3 regions of the Pseudomonas siliginis genome follow, and region 2 is predicted to be linked to each of the others. Evidence: predicted binding sites of a transcription regulator. Region 2 holds the regulator's gene; each other region holds the start of a gene.
The links. The regulator FliA, encoded in region 2, starts transcription of late flagellar genes. The targets are predictions, from matches to a motif close to CTAAAGTTTNNNNNNNNNNNGCCGNTAA.

Region 1: NF676_RS20515 (methyl-accepting chemotaxis protein) is a predicted target of FliA. The motif match lies at 2,654-2,681, and genes of this name have one in related genera.
Region 3: NF676_RS14865 (methyl-accepting chemotaxis protein) is a predicted target of FliA. The motif match lies at 4,233-4,260, and genes of this name have one in related genera.

The regions. Positions count from the first base shown of each region.
Region 1 is NZ_CP099598.1:4,459,079-4,464,994, reverse strand. It holds gene NF676_RS20530 (SDR family NAD(P)-dependent oxidoreductase) at 1-340, opposite strand, end outside; gene NF676_RS20525 (LysR family transcriptional regulator) at 460-1,356, shown strand; gene NF676_RS20520 (transporter) at 1,497-2,519, opposite strand; gene NF676_RS20515 (methyl-accepting chemotaxis protein) at 2,795-4,417, shown strand; gene NF676_RS20510 (PepSY domain-containing protein) at 4,742-5,047, opposite strand; gene NF676_RS20505 (glycerophosphodiester phosphodiesterase) at 5,204-5,916, opposite strand, start outside.
Region 2 is NZ_CP099598.1:1,721,604-1,727,519, forward strand. It holds gene flhA (flagellar biosynthesis protein FlhA) at 1-821, shown strand, start outside; gene flhF (flagellar biosynthesis GTPase FlhF) at 833-2,173, shown strand; gene fleN (flagellar synthesis regulator FleN) at 2,290-3,120, shown strand; gene fliA (RNA polymerase sigma factor FliA) at 3,117-3,857, shown strand; gene NF676_RS08170 (chemotaxis response regulator CheY) at 4,025-4,396, shown strand; gene NF676_RS08175 (protein phosphatase CheZ) at 4,415-5,203, shown strand; gene NF676_RS08180 (chemotaxis protein CheA) at 5,257-5,916, shown strand, end outside.
Region 3 is NZ_CP099598.1:3,237,766-3,243,681, reverse strand. It holds gene NF676_RS14880 (MFS transporter) at 85-1,395, opposite strand; gene NF676_RS14875 (sugar diacid recognition domain-containing protein) at 1,567-2,688, shown strand; gene NF676_RS14870 (glycerate kinase) at 2,927-4,066, shown strand; gene NF676_RS14865 (methyl-accepting chemotaxis protein) at 4,372-5,916, shown strand, end outside.

The DNA.
Region 1 (5,916 bases), 2.7 Mb from region 2:
GCAGATCGAACTGCTCAGGGGTGGTCTCGCTGAACAGCGCATGCACGCCGACCCCGGCGTTGTTGATAAGGAAGTCAAAGCGCTGGCGCTGAAAAGTCTGTTCCAGTGCTTGTTCAATCTGCTCGGCAAACGCGGCGAAGTTTTCGCTGCGGCCGACGTCCAGTTGCAGCATCGCCGCGTTCGCGCCGCGTGCCTGTAATTCGCTGACCAGAGTTTGCGCCTCGTCGGCGCGGCTGTTGAAGGTGCCGATGATGTCGATGCCTTGCGCGGCGAGGTGCAGTGCGGCGCTGCGGCCGAGGCCACGACTGGCGCCGGTGATCAGTGCGATTTTGCGATTCATGCGGACTTCCTCGATTGCGTTGAGTGGGGATGGAAGAAGTTTATTTATCCGCCCTGAGGTGATAAACACGGCAAAAGCGGAATCACTGATCGGCGGCCGAACAATCACCGGGGCTTGTCATGAACAAACTGGAACTGCTGCGTACCTTCGTTCGGGTCAGCGAACTGTCGAGTTTCACTCTCGCCGGTGAAAGCCTCGGCCTGCCGCGCTCCACGGTCTCCGAACAGGTGCAGGCGCTCGAAGCCTTGCTCGGCACGCGACTGTTGCAGCGCACCACGCGCAAGGTGCAGGCCACTCAGGACGGCATGGTGTTGTATGAGCGCAGCAAGGATCTGCTCTCGCACATGGATGAAATCGAGGGGCTGTTTCGTCAGGACGAGGCGTCGCTGACCGGGCGTATTCGTGTCGACATGCCGAACATTCTCGCGCGAAGGCTGATCCTGCCGCGCCTGCCGGAATTCATGGATCGCCACCCGAATCTGCAGATGGAAATCAGCAGCACCGATCGCCGTGTCGATCTGCTGAGCGAGGGTTTTGACTGCGTGTTACGCATCGGCGCGCAGCCGGATCAGTCGGTGGTCGCCCGGCATCTCGGCGACTTCCCGATGGTCAACTGCGCCAGCCCGGCTTACCTGCAACGTTACGGCGTGCCGCAGACCATCGAGGATCTGGCGCGGCATCGACTGGTGCATTACGTCGGCGTACTGGGCTCGCGTTCGGAAGGGTTTGTCTATGAGGAGGGTGGCGAAGTGCGGCGCGTGGCGATGGCCGGCAGTGTCACGGTCAACAGCACCGATGCCTATGAAGCGGCGTGCCTGGGCGGCTTCGGGCTGACCCAGGTGCCACGTACCGGCATGCAGCCGCATCTGGAAAATGGCGAACTGGTGACCGTACTGCCGCAACACACCGCACCGCCGATGGCGATTTCCTTGCTGTACGCACGGCAACGGCATTTGCCGCTGCGGGTGCGGGTGTTTATGGATTGGCTCGGCGATGTCGTTCGTTCAACGCTCTGACTTCTCACCTTGGCCAGAACTGTGGGAGCGAGCCTGCTCGCGAAAGCGCCATGTCATTCAACATTGATTTATCTGACACACCGACTTCGCGGGCAGGCTCGCTCCCACAGGGAGGGCTGTGTTGCGTGTGGGATATGCGCTCAGTAATCGCCACGCTTGCGAAACGCCCAGCGCCCGGCAATCACGGTGAACGTCGCCACCAGCGCAACCAGTACCCAAAATCCGTGCGGATCCTGGGACAGCGGCACACCGCCGACATTCATCCCGAAAAAACCGGCGATGATGTTGATCGGCAAGGCCAGCACTGTCACCACCGTCAGGGTGAACAGCGTGCGGTTGCTCTGTTCGTTGAGGTTGGCGGCGATCTCTTCCTGCAGCAATTTGATGCGCTCGCCGAGGGCGGTGAGGTCGTTGATGATCAGCGCAAACTCCTCGGTGGATTTGCGCAGTTCCTTGACGTCCTCCTTCTGCAACCACGGCGGCGGACGATTGAGCAGGCGCAGCAGCGAACCCGGCTCCAGCGCCAACAGCCGTTGCAGACGCACCAGCACGCGACGGTTGGCACCAAGTTCGGCGCGGTTGGTCGACAGGCGCGAGGAGAGCAGTTCGTCTTCGACCTGATCAACACTCAGGCTGGTCTTGCGCACGATTTGCGTCAGCACCTCACCTTGATCGCGCAGCAGATGCACGAGCAATTCCGAGGGCGAGCGAAAGCACTCGCCGGCCTTCACTGACGAGCGCAATTTGTCTACCGAATGCAGCGGTTGCAGGCGCGCGCTGACGATCAGTTTGCTGCGCACGCAGACCCACAGCGTCGACACGTCGGAGGAGACCATGCTGCTGAGGTTGAACACCACATCGTTGACCACCGCCAGCAGCGCCGAATCGACATGCTCGATGCGTGTCGAACGCGAACCTTCGTGCAACGCCTCGAAAAATTCCTCGGGCAATTGCAGATGACTTTTCATCCAGCGCTCGCACGCGGCGTGGGCCAGGTTCAGGTGCAGCCAGAGGAATTCGCCACTGTCGCTGTCGTCCTGCAAACAGCGCAACGCCGTCGCCGAATCGATCTCGCGACCGCGCTCCCCGGGCAGAAAACGAAAGCCGTAGAGCAAGCCAAACAGGTCCGGGTCGCGATGGCTGATATCGAGGCTGTGGTTCATGGCGGCTCGCTGCGAGGAGGGTGTCTGGGGCAGGATTTTCAGGTTCACCGGAGCGGCATCATCGCAAGCTCACATGACCGTTTTGTGACAGCAAAGTGACTGCAAATCAAAGCGTTACCGGCTGTCGGAAGTTTCTCAAGGAAGGCTCTGGCATGCCGATCACGGGTGAGTTAGGTTGCGCGCCATTGGCCTTGGTCATGGTACGTCGACAGGGAAGTCCGGCCATTTTTCACGTCCGTTCGGGCGTGCCTCATCCCTGCTTCGAGTACCTTGCAATGCTGCAAAAATCCCTGAGAGCGCAAATTCTCGCCCTGTTGAGCGGCAGTCTGCTGGCGATGCTGTTGATCGCTCTGGCCTGCTTTCATTTCCTCTCCAACGGCGTGCAAAGCTACAGCCAGTTGATCGCCGGCCCGCTGCACACTTCGCAACTGATCGATGAAGCCAACCTGCAATTCAAGGTGCAGGTGCAAGAGTGGAAAAACGTTCTGCTGCGCGGCAAGCAACCAGCGGATCTGGCGAAATACTGGAGCCAGTTCGAAGAGCGTCAGCGCGACGTGCAGAACATTCTCGGCGAACTGGCCGGCCAGAAAGGCATCGAGGCCAATCTCAAATCCCGCATCGAACGCTTGCGCGACGAGCATCGCCAGTTGGGTACTGCCTACCAGAAAGGCCGCGATGCCTACGTGGCTGCCGGTGGTGATCCGAGCGCCGGCGACGCAGCTGTCAAAGGCGTCGACCGCGCCACCAGCGAGCAGATGAGTGCATTGGTTGCCGAACTGCGCGAGCAGGGCACCGCGCAGTCGGCATTGATCAGTGCCAGCGCTGACCGTACCGTGTGGCTGGGCCTGTTGGTGATGCTCGCATCAGGCTTGCTGATCGGTCTGCTGAGCCTGTGGCTGGTCAGCCGCAACCTGATCGAACCGATCCGCAACCTCATCGATTACGTCACCCGCTTGAGCCGTGGCCAGTTGGCTGAACGTGTTGTCAGCGAGCGTCGCGATGAACTGGGCAACCTCGCTGCCGCAGCGAACACTCTGCGCGATTTTCTGGCGGACACCTTCACTCGCTTGCAACGCAGCGCCGGTGATCTGGACAGCGCCAGCGGCGAGTTGAACGCCATTGCCACGACCATGGCCGGCGGCACCAGCGAGCAATTCAACCGCACTGATCAAGTGGCCACGGCGATGAACGAAATGTCCGCCACGGCCCAGGAAGTCGCCCGTCACGCCGCCGATGCCGCACGTGCTGCCGACGATGCCGATCAGTCGGCGCAGCAGGGTGAAAAGGTCATGCAAACCACCATTCACTCGATCACGCAGATGCGCGGCGAAATCGCCAACACCGCCACGGTGATCCGTCGACTGGAAGCCGACAGCGGTCGTATCGGCAAGGTGCTGGAAGTGATTCGTGGCATTGCCGAACAGACCAACCTGCTGGCGCTCAACGCGGCCATCGAAGCGGCGCGGGCGGGTGAGGCCGGGCGCGGTTTTGCCGTCGTCGCCGATGAGGTGCGCAACCTCGCTCAGCGCACGGCGGAGTCGATCATCGAGATCAACCAGATCATTCAGAACGTGCAGACCGGCGCCGTCGATGCCGCGCAGGCTATCGAGAGCGGCCAGGCGCGCAGTGATGAAAGTGTCGAGCAAGTCACCCAGGCCGGCGCGATGCTGGAGCGCATCACCTTGGCGGTGGAGGCGATTCGCGACATGAACCGGCAGATCGCCACAGCGGCAGAAGAGCAGACGTCGGTGGCCGAGGATATCTCGCGCAACCTGACTGAAATCACCGCGATTGCCAGCACCAACCTGGACAACGTGCAGCGCACCGAAAGTGCCAGTCAGAATTTGCATGGGTTGTCGGGGCAGTTGAATGAGGTGACGGCGCGGTTGAGTGCTTGATTTTGGGTGGTGGTTTGTCAGCCCCTCACCCTAACCCTCTCCCAGAGGGAGAGGGGACTGACCGTGTTGATTGTTCGAGATTCGCCGACCTGAAATGCCGAGGCGTACTCAGGCTGGTAGTCGTTTGTGATGGCTTTTTAATTTTGAGGCGAACTCAGGCTCCGAAATTTCCCCGATCTGCTCCCTTTCCCCCTCGCCCCCTTGGGGGAGAGGGCTGGGGTGAGGGGGATCGAGTTCACAGAACACACAAAGTTTGCGCCTCAATCCGCAACCACAAAAAAGCCGCACGATCGTTAAATCGTGCGGCTCTTTAACAGCGGTCTATCAAGTGTCTTGCTTGTCGCTCAGCACTTTACCGGTGGTGGCATCAAAGTCCACGTCGAACTCTTTGCCGTCAGCAGTTTTAAGTTCAACTTCATACTCATAACCATTGAAGTGGTTATCCAGGTCGGTGTCGGTAATCGTTGCGCCCGGGTGCAGTTTCAGTGCTTCGGCGTTCATCGATTCCAGCGACTTGATCTTGCCGTCCTTGACCAGTTGCGGGATCTGGTCAATGCGAACATCAGCCTGAGCCAGGCCAGCGGTGAGGGTCAGGGCAGCGGCGGTAAACAGGGCAGTCAAAGTTTTCATCGGTTCATTCCTTGGCAGTGCGTTGAAGTGGTTGATCTGTGTAAGTGGGTTCAGATTAACCAGCGCAACTTAATTCACCCTTAAATCTCTGCTCCGCGATAAAACTGCTCTTTGCGGGAGCGAGCCTGATCGTGAAGCAGGCGACTCGATTACAAATCAGAAACCGTTCTTCTTCAAAACATCGTCAATGCTGCCAGCCGCCGGACGCTTATAAAACTTCAACAGTTCACTGGCGCGGTTGGTAAAGATGCCGTCGACACCCGCGGCCATGACTTTCTCGTAGTCCACCGGCTCGTCGACCGTATAAACATGCACCAGCATGCCCTGATCATGGGTGTACTGATTCATCCATGGCTGCACCAGGTCGGAGTAACTCTGGTCACCACCATGGGTCAGCTTCGCCGAAGGGCCGGTGCCGATCGCGCCCTGGGCCTTGGCGTAATCGACCCATTGCTTGAATTCCGCTTCTGACTTCGGTTCCTGCTTGCCGTAGAAAACGTTTTTGTCTTTCTCGCCGGACGCGGCAAACGTCACCGCAGATTTAGGCTCGATGCTGCCTTCGCCGACCCACAACAGCAGGATCTTCGGCACTTGCGGCATCTCTTTTTCCAGCAATTGCAGGCTGTTCTTATCGAAGGTCTGCAGGATCACCTTGCCTTTGCCCTGACCGACGCCCAGCGCACTTTTCGCCAGTTTCGAGCCGGCCGGACTGAGCCAGCCGCGATCCTGCAGTTTTTCCTTCAGGTCATGTTCGATGCCGGGAAACAGCTGCGGCTCTTTGGTTTCGATGTACAGGCCCGGCTTGTGCTGCGGGTTGGCGCGGGCGATGTCGATGATTTCATCGAGGGTAAGAATTTTCAGCCCGGCGT
Region 2 (5,916 bases):
CCGAGGCCGAGATCTACCCGGATCGCGAACTGGCGATCAACCCGGGTCAGGTCTACGGCTCGCTCAACGGTATCAACGCCAAAGATCCGGCTTTCGGCCTGGAGGCGGTGTGGATCGAAATCAGCCAGCGCGCCCAGGCGCAATCGCTCGGCTACACCGTGGTCGATGCGAGCACCGTGGTCGCCACGCACTTGAACCAGATTCTGTACAAGCACTCCAGTGAGCTGATTGGCCACGAGGAAGTGCAGCAACTCATGCAATTGCTGGCCAAGAGCTCGCCGAAACTGGCGGAAGAGCTGGTGCCGGGCGTGGTTTCGCTGTCGCAGTTGCTCAAGGTCCTGCAAGCGCTGCTCGCCGAGCACGTGCCGGTGCGCGACATTCGCAGCATCGCCGAAGCGATCGCGAACAACGCTGCCAAGAGTCAAGATACCGCCGCGCTGGTCGCCGCTGTGCGGGTCGGCGTATCCCGTGCAATCGTCCAAAGCATTGTAGGCACTGAGTCCGAGCTGCCTGTAATCACATTGGAACCAAGGTTGGAACAGATATTGCTCAATAGTCTGCAGAAGGCAGGACAAGGCTCGGAAGAGGGCGTTCTGCTGGAGCCGAGCATGGCCGAGAAGCTGCAACGTTCGTTGATCGAAGCGGCCCAGCGTCAGGAAATGCAAGGCCAACCGGTGATCCTGCTGGTAGCAGGCCCGATTCGCGCGATGCTCTCGCGTTTCGGCCGCCTCGCAGTGCCAGGGCTGCATGTACTGGCCTACCAGGAAGTACCGGACAACAAGCAAGTGACCATCGTTGCGACAGTAGGGCCCAACGGCTGAGGTAGTGGTTTATGCAAGTTAAGCGTTTTTTCGCCGCCGATATGCGTCAGGCCATGAAGCTGGTTCGCGATGAGCTGGGCGCTGATGCCGCCATCATCGGCAACCGCCGCATTGCCGGCGGCGTCGAGTTGACGGCGGCTCTGGATTACAAATTGTCGGCGCTGGCGCCACGGGTTCCGAACATGGAACTCGAAGACGAGCTGCGCAAGACCCAGTCGCGCATCGTCACCGCCCAGGCCGAGCTGAGCCTGCGTGGCGAAGCCGACGGCAACACCAATCAGCAGTTGTTCGCCGGGCTGCCGTTGACCGCAGGCCTGCCGCTGACCGCTGCCGAGCCGCTGAGCGAGCCAACCTACGCTGCCCCGCCGCGCCCGGCCGCAGCGCCTGCGCAGGCCTCGGCGGGTGTCGATCCGCGTGCACTGGATTCGATGCGTTTTGAATTGAACAGCTTGCGCGAGCTGATGGAAGTGCAGCTCGGCACCCTGGCCTGGAATCAGCTGCAAGGCAGCCGTCCGGCCCAGGCCAATCTGTATCGCCGTCTGCAGCGCATCGGCCTGTCCGGCCCGCTGTCGCGCGATCTGTTGGCGATGATCACCGATATCGAAGAACCCCGTCAGGCCTGGCGCATGCTGTTGGCCCACCTGGCGCGGATGATTGCCGTGCCGGAAGTCGAGCCGCTGGAAGAGGGCGGTGTGATTGCCATGGTCGGCCCCGCCGGCATGGGCAAGACCACCACGCTGGCCAAGCTCGCCGCGCGTTATGTGCTCAAGTACGGCGCGCAGAACGTTGCACTGGTAAGCATGGACAGCTTCCGCATCGGCGCTCAGGAACAATTGAAAACCCTCGGGCGCATCCTCAACGTGCCGGTAACGCACGTCGATCCGGGTCAGTCGCTGGTGCAGGCATTGGATCCACTGCTACGCAAACGCGTAGTTTTGATCGATACTGCCGGCCTGCAAGCCAGTGATCCGGCGTTGCGCATGCAGCTTGAGAGCCTGGCCGGGCGTGGCATTCGCTCAAAAAATTATCTGGTCCTGGCAACCACCAGCCAGAAACAGGTTCTAACTGCCGCTTATCACAGTTACAAGCGTTGCGGGCTGGCCGGCTGCATCCTGACTAAACTGGATGAAACGGCCAGTCTCGGCGAAGTGTTGAGCCTGGCGATCAGTCATGAATTGCCGGTCGCGTATCTGACCGATGGCCCACGGATTCCGGATGATCTGCATCTGCCGCGTCGTCATCAATTGGTCAGCCGCGCCGTCAGCGTGCAAATGCAGGAAGAACCCAGCGAAGAAGCCATGGCTGACATGTTCGCTGATATCTATCACAGCCCGACCAAGCAGGTTGGCTGAGGTAATCATGAACAGTTTTTGTACCTACATCGATGGTCTGCCACGCATTGTTCCGATCAGGAACGCGCAGCCAGTAATGTGGCCTCCGTCTATGCAAGACAAGGTAAAGAAATAACATGGGCAGCATGCATCCCGTACAGGTGATCGCGGTGACCGGCGGCAAAGGTGGCGTCGGCAAGACTAACGTGTCAGTGAACTTGTCGCTGGCGCTGGCAGAGCTTGGCCGTCGGGTCATGCTGCTGGACGCCGACCTGGGCCTGGCGAACGTCGACGTTCTGCTGGGGCTGACACCCAAGCGCACACTGGCCGACGTCATCGAAGGCCGTTGCGAATTGCGCGACGTGCTGTTGCAAGGCCCGGGCGGGATTCGCATCGTGCCGGCGGCCTCCGGCACGCAGAGCATGGTGCACTTGAGCCCGGCGCAACACGCCGGCCTGATCCAGGCGTTCAGCGACATCGGCGACAATCTCGACGTGCTGGTGATCGATACCGCTGCGGGTATTGGTGACTCGGTAGTCAGTTTCGTACGCGCCGCCCAGGAAGTGTTGCTGGTGGTCTGCGACGAGCCGACTTCGATCACCGACGCTTACGCGCTGATCAAGTTGCTCAACCGCGATTACGGCATGAACCGCTTCCGCGTGCTGGCCAACATGGCGCAGAGCCCGCAGGAAGGGCGCAACCTGTTCGCCAAGTTGACCAAGGTCACGGATCGCTTCCTCGACGTCGCCCTACAATACGTCGGCGCCGTGCCATACGACGAAAGCGTGCGCAAGGCAGTGCAGAAGCAGCGCGCCGTCTACGAAGCCTTTCCCCGTTCCAAGTGCGCACTGGCCTTCAAGGCCATCGCCCAGAAGGTCGATACCTGGCCGCTGCCCGCCAACCCGCGCGGGCATCTGGAATTTTTCGTCGAGCGTCTCGTGCAGCAAACCGCAGGGCCTGTGATATGACCGCCAGTGGCATGAATCTTTACAAAAAGTCGGCGCGTGACGCGCAATACGAATTGATCGAGCGCTACGCGCCGCTGGTCAAGCGCATTGCCTATCACTTGCTGGCGCGCCTGCCGGCCAGCGTGCAGGTCGAAGACCTGATCCAGGCCGGGATGATCGGTTTGCTGGAAGTCTCGACCAAATACGACGCCAGCAAAGGCGCCAGTTTCGAAACGTACGCGGGCATTCGAATCCGCGGCGCGATGCTCGATGAAGTGCGCAAAGGGGATTGGGCGCCACGCTCGGTTCACCGTAATACCAGGATGGTCAGCGACGCGATTCGCTCGATTGAAGCTAAAACCGGCCGTGACGCTAAAGATCACGAGGTTGCGGCCGAACTCCAATTGAGTCTCGACGATTACTACGGGATTCTGAATGACACCTTGGGCAGTCGCCTGTTCAGTTTCGACGACCTGTTGCAGGACGGCGAACACGAAGGGCTGCACGAGGATGGCGCCAGTGCTCATATGGAGCCGTCACGCGATCTGGAAGATGAACGCTTTCAGGCGGCGCTGGCGGACGCGATTGCCAATTTGCCGGAGCGTGAGCGACTGGTGTTGGCGCTGTACTACGACGAAGAGCTGAACCTCAAGGAGATCGGTGAAGTCCTTGGCGTCAGTGAATCGCGGGTCAGCCAGTTACACAGCCAGTGCGCGGCCCGTCTGCGGGGGCGTTTGGGGGAGTGGCGAGCGCGCTGAAGGCAGTGTGGGGACACTGCGAAACGAGGCTGGTGCGGTGATGAACGGCGCCGGTCTCGATCCGTTGTGCTCCAGACAAACTTTAAGTGCTGCGCCGATTGATTGAAGTGGCGCGTCCAGGTGCTGGGCGCGTTTAAGACTGCTTGGAGGTCGAATTGAACAAAGACATGAAAATCCTCATCGTTGATGACTTCTCAACGATGCGGCGGATCATCAAGAACCTGCTGCGCGATCTTGGGTTCACCAACACCGTCGAGGCCGACGATGGCACCACTGCCATTCCGGTGCTCAACAGCGGCAGCATCGACTTTCTGGTAACGGACTGGAACATGCCGGGCATGACCGGTATCGACCTGCTGCGTCACGTGCGCGCCGATGAAAAACTCAAGCACCTCCCGGTGTTGATGGTGACTGCTGAAGCCAAGCGCGAGCAGATCATCGAGGCCGCTCAGGCCGGTGTGAACGGTTACGTAGTCAAACCTTTCACGGCTCAAGCGTTGAAAGACAAAATCGAGAAGATTTTCGAACGCATCGGCTGATGAATGCGCGGGGGAGCTATGGAGCATAACGAATCATCACAGGGCGATTTCGAATCGACCCTGAAAAAACACGCGGTCGAACTGGTCGAGAGCCTTGAAAAAGGCAAGTTCGGCGACGCGGTGCAACTGATCCATGAGCTCAATCAGACCCGTGACCGCGGCCTGTATCAGGAAGTGGGCAAGCTCACACGTGAACTGCACAGTGCGATCGTCAATTTCCAGATCGATCCGCACATGCCGCAGGCCGAGGAAGTGTCGCAAATCACCGACGCCACCGAACGCCTGGGCTATGTGGTCAAGCTGACGGAAGCCGCGGCCAACCGCACCATGGATCTGGTGGAAAGCGCCACGCCGGTGGTCAACAGTCTCGCTGATGAAGCGCAGACGTTGAGCGCCGATTGGGGCCGCTTCATGCGTCGCGAGGTCGGGGCTGAAGAGTTCCGTGAACTGGCGCGCCGGGTCGACGGTTTTCTGTCACGCAGCAGCACGGACAACCGTGCGGTGTCGAGCAACCTCAACGACATCCTGCTGGCTCAGGATTACCAGGACCTCACAGGTCAAGTGATCAAGCGTGTGACCCAACTGGTCACCGAAGTCGAAAGCAATCTGCTCAAACTCGTGCTCATGGCCAGTCAGGTCGACCGCTTTGCGGGCATCGAACATGACCGCGCCGCAATGCTTGCTGAAAAAGATCCACAAAAACATCTCTCGCAGGGTGAAGGTCCGCAGATTCATGCCGATAAACGAGAAGACGTTGTGTCCGGTCAGGACGATGTGGACGATTTGTTATCCAGCCTTGGATTCTAGAGTTTCGGAATTCGGGTTTTTTGGGTTTTTAGACCTGTAGGAGCACCCCATTAATGAGCTTCGGCGCCGATGAAGAGATCCTTCAGGATTTCCTGGTTGAGGCCGGCGAGATTCTTGAGCAACTGTCCGAACAATTGGTCGAGCTGGAAAGCCGTCCGGATGATGCAGATCTGCTCAATGCAATTTTTCGCGGTTTCCACACTGTAAAAGGGGGCGCCGGCTTCCTTCAGCTCAATGAGCTGGTGGAGTGCTGTCACATCGCCGAAAACGTGTTCGACATCCTGCGCAAGGGTGAGCGTCGCGTTGATGCAGAACTGATGGACGTGGTGCTCGAAGCACTGGACGCGGTGAACAGCATGTTCAGCGAAGTCCGTGAGCGTGCACCGATCACCGCTGCCACGCCGGAACTGTTGGCCGCGCTGGCGCGTCTGGCCGAACCGCAATCGGCGGATGAAGCCCCGGCTTCGCCGGTTGCCGAGATGATCGAAGAACTGGTCGTTGAAAGCGACTCCTCGGACGACATCACCGATAACGAATTCGAACAACTGCTGGACTCGCTGAATGCCGTCAAGGCCCAGGCCGAGGCTCCGGCCGCTGCTGTGGCGCCCGCGCCGGTTGCCGACACGGCGGCCAGCGATGAAATCACCGACGCCGAATTTGAATCGCTGCTCGATCAACTGCATGGCAAAGGCCAGTTTGCTGTCGATGCGGTC
Region 3 (5,916 bases), 1.5 Mb from region 2:
AGATCGCAACCTTCGGCAGTTCCTACAGGGAACGCATTCCACAGTAGCTGCCGAAGGCTGCGATCTTTTGATCTGCGCGTCTGATTAGGCCCGCAACCTCCCCGTCATCCGCAACGCCAGCAGACTCCCGCCGACGATCACCGCCGCCAGCACGTACAACGCTGCATCCGTCGAACCCGTGCTGTCCTTGACCCAACCCACCAGGTACGGGCTGAGGAACCCGGCCATCTGCCCCATCGAGTTGATCAGCGCCAGCCCACCAGCCGCTGCGCCCGCGCTCAGCATGGCGGTCGGCACCGGCCAGAACATCGGCAGACCGGTCAGTGCGCCCATGGTCGCTATGGTCAGGCCGAGAATCGCAATCGCCGGATTGGCCGCGAAATTCACCGCGATCACCAGCCCGACAGCGCCCATCAGCATCGGTACCACCAAGTGCCAGCGGCGCTCCTTGCGCAAGTCCGCCGAGCGGCCGACGACCAGCATGAACACCGCCGCGAGCAGGTACGGAATCGCACTCAGCCAGCCGATCACCAGGTTGTCGCTGAAGCCGAGGTTCTTGATGATCGACGGCAGCCAGAAGTTGATCGCGTACACGCCGCTCTGGATGCAGAAATAGATCAGGCCGAAGGCCCAGATCGCTGGGTTCTTGAACACCGCGAGCAGCGAGTCGGTGGCGGTTTTCGGTTTGTTGGCGAGGTCTTCGGCGTGGTCGGCTTCGAGCACCGAACGTTCATGGGCGGTCAGCCATTTGGCATTGGCGAAGCTGTCGCTCAACAGGAAATACGCCAGTGCGCCGAGGATCACCGTCGGAATGCCTTGCAGGAGGAACATCCACTGCCAGCCGGCCAGGCCACCCTGGCCAGCGGCGAAGTGGTTGAGAATCCAGCCGGAAAACGGGCTGCCGAGCAAACCGGAGACCGGGATTGCCGACATGAACAACGCCATGATCCGGCCACGGCGGAAGGTAGGGAACCACTGCGAGAGATACAGCACGACGCCCGGGAAGAACCCGGCTTCAGCGGCACCGGTGAAAAAGCGCAGGGTGTAGAACTCGGTCGGGGTGGTGACGAACAACAGGCAGGTCGACAGCGTGCCCCAGGTGATCATCATCAAGGCAATCCAGCGCCGAGGACCGAAGCGGGTCAGTGCCAGGTTGCTCGGCACGCCGCACAGCACATAACCGATGAAGAAAATCCCGGCGCCGAGGCCGTACACCGTTTCGCTGAATTTCAGTGCATCGAGCATCTGCAGTTTGGCGAAGCCGACGTTGACCCGGTCGAGGTAGTTGAACAGATAGCAGATGAAAATGAAGGGAATCAAACGCAGGGTGATGCGTTTGTAGACGGCGTTTTTACCGTCGTCGATGGTCTGGGTAGCTGCGGCGCTCTGCGACATAGCGGCTCTCTCTTTATTATGATTTTTTGCGATGCAAAGGGTAACGTTGATCGCCCTGAGAGTCTCGGCCACCTTTGGCCGGATTGTCTTTGTGCCTGAGCACAGGGTTTGCCGCCAGACCCTGTGCGGCTGAACAACCGTTCGTGCCTGAACTGAAGGATTGCCGCCGCTATGTTCGAACTCGATCACGACCTTGCCCAAGACATCGTCGACCGGGCCATGGCCATTTTGCCGTACAACGTCAATGTCATGGACAGTCAGGGCCTGATCCTCGGCAGCGGTGAACCGGAACGCATCAACACCCGGCATGAAGGCGCGCAACTGGTGCTGGCCAACGGGCGTGTGGTGGAAATCGACGCGCAGACGGCGGTGCATCTCAAAGGTGTGCAACCGGGGATCAATCTGCCGCTGCTGCTCGATCAGCGCTTGATCGGCGTGCTCGGCATCACCGGCGAGCCGGAGCAATTGCGCACCTACGCCGAGCTGGTGCGCATGACCGCTGAAATGCTGGTCGGCCAGCGCAACCAGCAGGCCGAGCAACAATGGCGACGGCAGCGTTGCGATGATCTGCTGGCGTTGCTGCTGAGCGAGGCGGGGGATTCGCCGCGTCTGATCGATGAGGCGCAGCAACTAGGGCTCAAGCCGCAATTGACCCGGGTGCCGTATTTGTTTGAGCTGGGTCTTGAGCACGGCCCGGGGCAAACCGTCGAGGCACTGAGTGCGTGGCTGACCTCGCGTTACCCGGACAGTTGGTGCGTGAGTTCGGCGAAGTCTTCGTTGTTGTGGTGTCGCCCGGCGAGCCAGAACGTCGAGCATGATCGCCTGCTGGAAAAACTCGATGGCCTCGGCTGGAAGATTTTGCGCATCGCCGTCGGCGGGCAGGCGGATGGTCTGGCCGGGTTGCGTCGCTGTTACCGACGAGTCGGCGATTTGCTCGCTTATGGTCGTGACGTGCTGCCGAATTCGAGACTGCTGACGCTCAATCGTTATCGCTTGCCGGTCATGCTGTGGCGTCATCGCAACGATGATGCGCTGGACGAACTGCTCAAGCCGCTGCGCCAGGTCATCGCCAAGGACAGCAACGGCCAGTTGCTTGCGACCCTGCGCAGTTGGTGCGAGCACGACGGGCAGAGTCAGGCCTGTGCCGAGGCGTTGGGCATTCATCGCAATAGTCTGCGTTATCGCATGGAGCGGATTGCCGAGTTGAGCGGGGTTGATCCGTTGAAGCTAGATGGGATGCTGGCGTTGTATCTTGGGGTGCAGCTGCTGCCGCAGACTGATCCATTGCCATGAGTTGTCCTTGAGGCCGCCATCGCTGGCAAGCCAGCTCCCACAGGTCAGAAGGCGTTCATAACTTCCATAGTCACCGCAGAACCCTGTGGGAGCTGGCTTGCCAGCGATGAGGTCGGTACGACCAACACATATCTTTTGTGGAAATGAACAATAAACGTCGACGCCACTTGTGCAGCCGACCGGCGTCAACGCTCACGACCGCTGGCAGCATGAATGCCACTGCAACCGGAGAATTCCCATGAAGATCGTCATCGCCCCCGACTCGTTCAAGGACAGCCTGAGTGCCCAAGGCGTTGCCGAAGCCATTGCCCTCGGACTGGCGCAGGTCTGGCCGCAGGCGACGCTGATCAAATGCCCGATGGCCGATGGCGGCGAAGGTACGGTCGAGTCGATTCTCGCAGCCTGCGAAGGTGAGTTACGCCGCACCCGCGTGCGCGGTCCACTGGGCGCGCCGGTCGAAGCCGCATGGGGCTGGCTGCCGCACAACCACACCGCGATCATCGAAATGGCCGAGGCCAGCGGTCTGCAACTGGTCCCGCCGGGACAGCGCGATGCCTGCATCAGCAGCACCTTTGGCACAGGTGAATTGATTCGTGCAGCGCTGGATGCCGGCGCGCAACGGGTGATTCTGGCGATTGGCGGCAGCGCGACCAATGACGCCGGCGCCGGGGCGATGCAGGCGCTGGGGGTGAAGTTGCTGGATGCGCAGAATCAGTCGCTGGTGCCCGGCGGCCTGGCCTTGGCGCAACTGGCGCGACTGGATCTGAGTGGACTTGATCGACGTCTGGCCGATGTGCGTTTCGACATCGCCGCTGATGTCAACAATCCGCTCTGCGGCCCTCACGGCGCCTCGGCCATTTTCGGCCCGCAGAAAGGCGCATCGCCTGCGCAGGTTGAGCAGCTCGATCAGGCGCTGGGGCACTTCGCCGAGCTTTGCGCGCAAGCATTGGGCAGGGACGTGCGCGATGAACCGGGCAGCGGCGCGGCGGGTGGTCTGGGGTTTGCGGCCAAGGCTTTTCTCGGTGCGCAGTTTCAGGCGGGCGTCGAGGTGGTAGCGGAACTGGTCGGGCTCGCTGACGCGGTCAAGGGTGCGGATCTGGTGATTACCGGAGAAGGCCGCTTCGATGCGCAAACCCTTCGCGGCAAAACGCCGTTCGGTGTTGCGCGAGTTGCCAAACAACACGCTGTGCCGGTGATTGTGATCGCCGGGACCTTGGGCGAGGGCTACCAGGAACTCTATCAACACGGCATCGACGCCGCTTTCGCCGTGACCAGCGGACCGATGACACTCGAACAAGCCTGCGCCGAAGCACCGCGCCTGCTGCGTGAACGCGCCACCGATATTGCTCGGGTCTGGCAACTCGCCGCCCAACGCTGATCGGCTTGCCTATGTAGGAGCTGTCGAGTGCAACGAGGCTGCGATCTTTTGACTTTTAAAAGCAGGATCAAAAGATCGCAGCCTCGTTGCACTCGACAGCTCCTACCAAGGGCAGCGGAGCAGTTTTTGATTGTTGCCACGTCCTGAAAAATATTTACCGCAGACCCGAAACCTTCCTCAAGCCTGGCCGATACAACGGTCAGGCGCACACAAAACCACAACTCAGTGCCGCCGGACTGTCGCCCGCTATGGGCCAGTGCTCACGGCATGGACGCTCGCAGTTTCTTTCTTTCGAGAGTCCGACCATGTCCCTGCGTAACCTGAATATCGCGCCCCGTGCTTTCCTCGGTTTTGCCTTTATCGCCTTGTTGGTGATTGTCCTCGGCGTGTTCGCGGTCAGCCGCATGACGGTCATTCGTCAGGCGTCGGTCGACATGGACACCAACCAATTGCCAAGCGTGACCCACCTCAGCGTGGTCACGGAAAACGTCCTGCGCATGCGCATTCTCTCGTTCCGTGTGCTGGTCAATCGCGAACCGGCCAGCCTGCAAGAGGCAGAAACCCGCATCGCGGTGCTCGTCGACAAGGTGCGCAAAGCGCAGGCCAGCTACGCTGCGTTGCCGGCAGGCCCTGAAGAGCGCGCGGTCTTCCAGACGTTTTCGACGACGCTCGATAATTACCTGCAAGCGCAGAATCAGATGATTGAGCTGTCGCGCAAGGGCGATCTGGAAGCGATGCGCGCGTTGATCAACACGCGCATCAAGGAAGGCACCGATCAGATGGGCGAGCAGCTCAACAAGCTGATCGGCATGAATACCGCCGGGGCCAGAGCGGCGGCCATTAAGGCCGGTGAAAACTATGACAGCGCCATCACCGGGATCATCATCGTCGCCGTGATTGCGGCGCTGGCCACCGTGTTGCTCGCCTGGTTGCTGACCCGCAGCATCGTCACGCCGCTCAACCGCGCCGTGCTCGCTGCGCAAACCATTGCTGGCGGTGACCTCAGTAAAGCCATCGAAGTCGACGGCAAGGACGAACCGGCGCGCCTGCTCGAAGCCTTGGCCGCGATGCAGACCAACCTGCGCAAAACCATCGAGCAGATCGCCGGTTCCGCCACGCAACTGGGCGCCGCTGCCGAAGAACTCAGCGCGGTCACCGAAGAAGCGTCGCGCGGGTTGCAGCAGCAGAACAACGAAATCGAACAGGCCGCCACGGCCGTCAACGAGATGACCGCTGCGGTGGAAGAAGTGGCGCGCAATGCCGTTTCGACTTCCGAAGCTTCCAATCAGTCGACCCACGCCGCCCGCGAAGGTCGCGATCAAGTGGTGAAAACCGTCGACGCGATCCAGACCATGACCCACGACGTGCAGAACACCGCGCAGATGATCGAAGGCCTCGCCGCGCAGGGCCGTGACATCGGCAAGGTGCTGGACGTGATTCGTGCCATCGCCGAGCAGACCAACTTGCTGGCGCTCAACGCTGCGATTGAAGCCGCGCGTGCCGGCGAGGCTGGCCGTGGCTTTGCCGTGGTGGCTGATGAAGTGCGAGCCTTGGCCCATCGCACCGCGCAGTCGACCCAGGAAATCGAGAAAATGGTTGCCGGCATCCAGAACGGCACTGGTGAAGCGGTCTCCTCGATGCAGCAAAGCAACCAGCGTACCCAGTCCACTCTAGAAATGGCCCGCGCGGCTGGCGTGGCACTGGAGCAGATCACGCAATCGATTCACCAGATCAACGAACGCAACCTGGTCATCGCCAGCGCGTCGGAAGAGCAGGCGCAAGTCTCGCGCGAGGTCGATCGCAACCTGGTCAATATTCGCGACCTCGCCACGCAATCGGCCGCCGGGGCC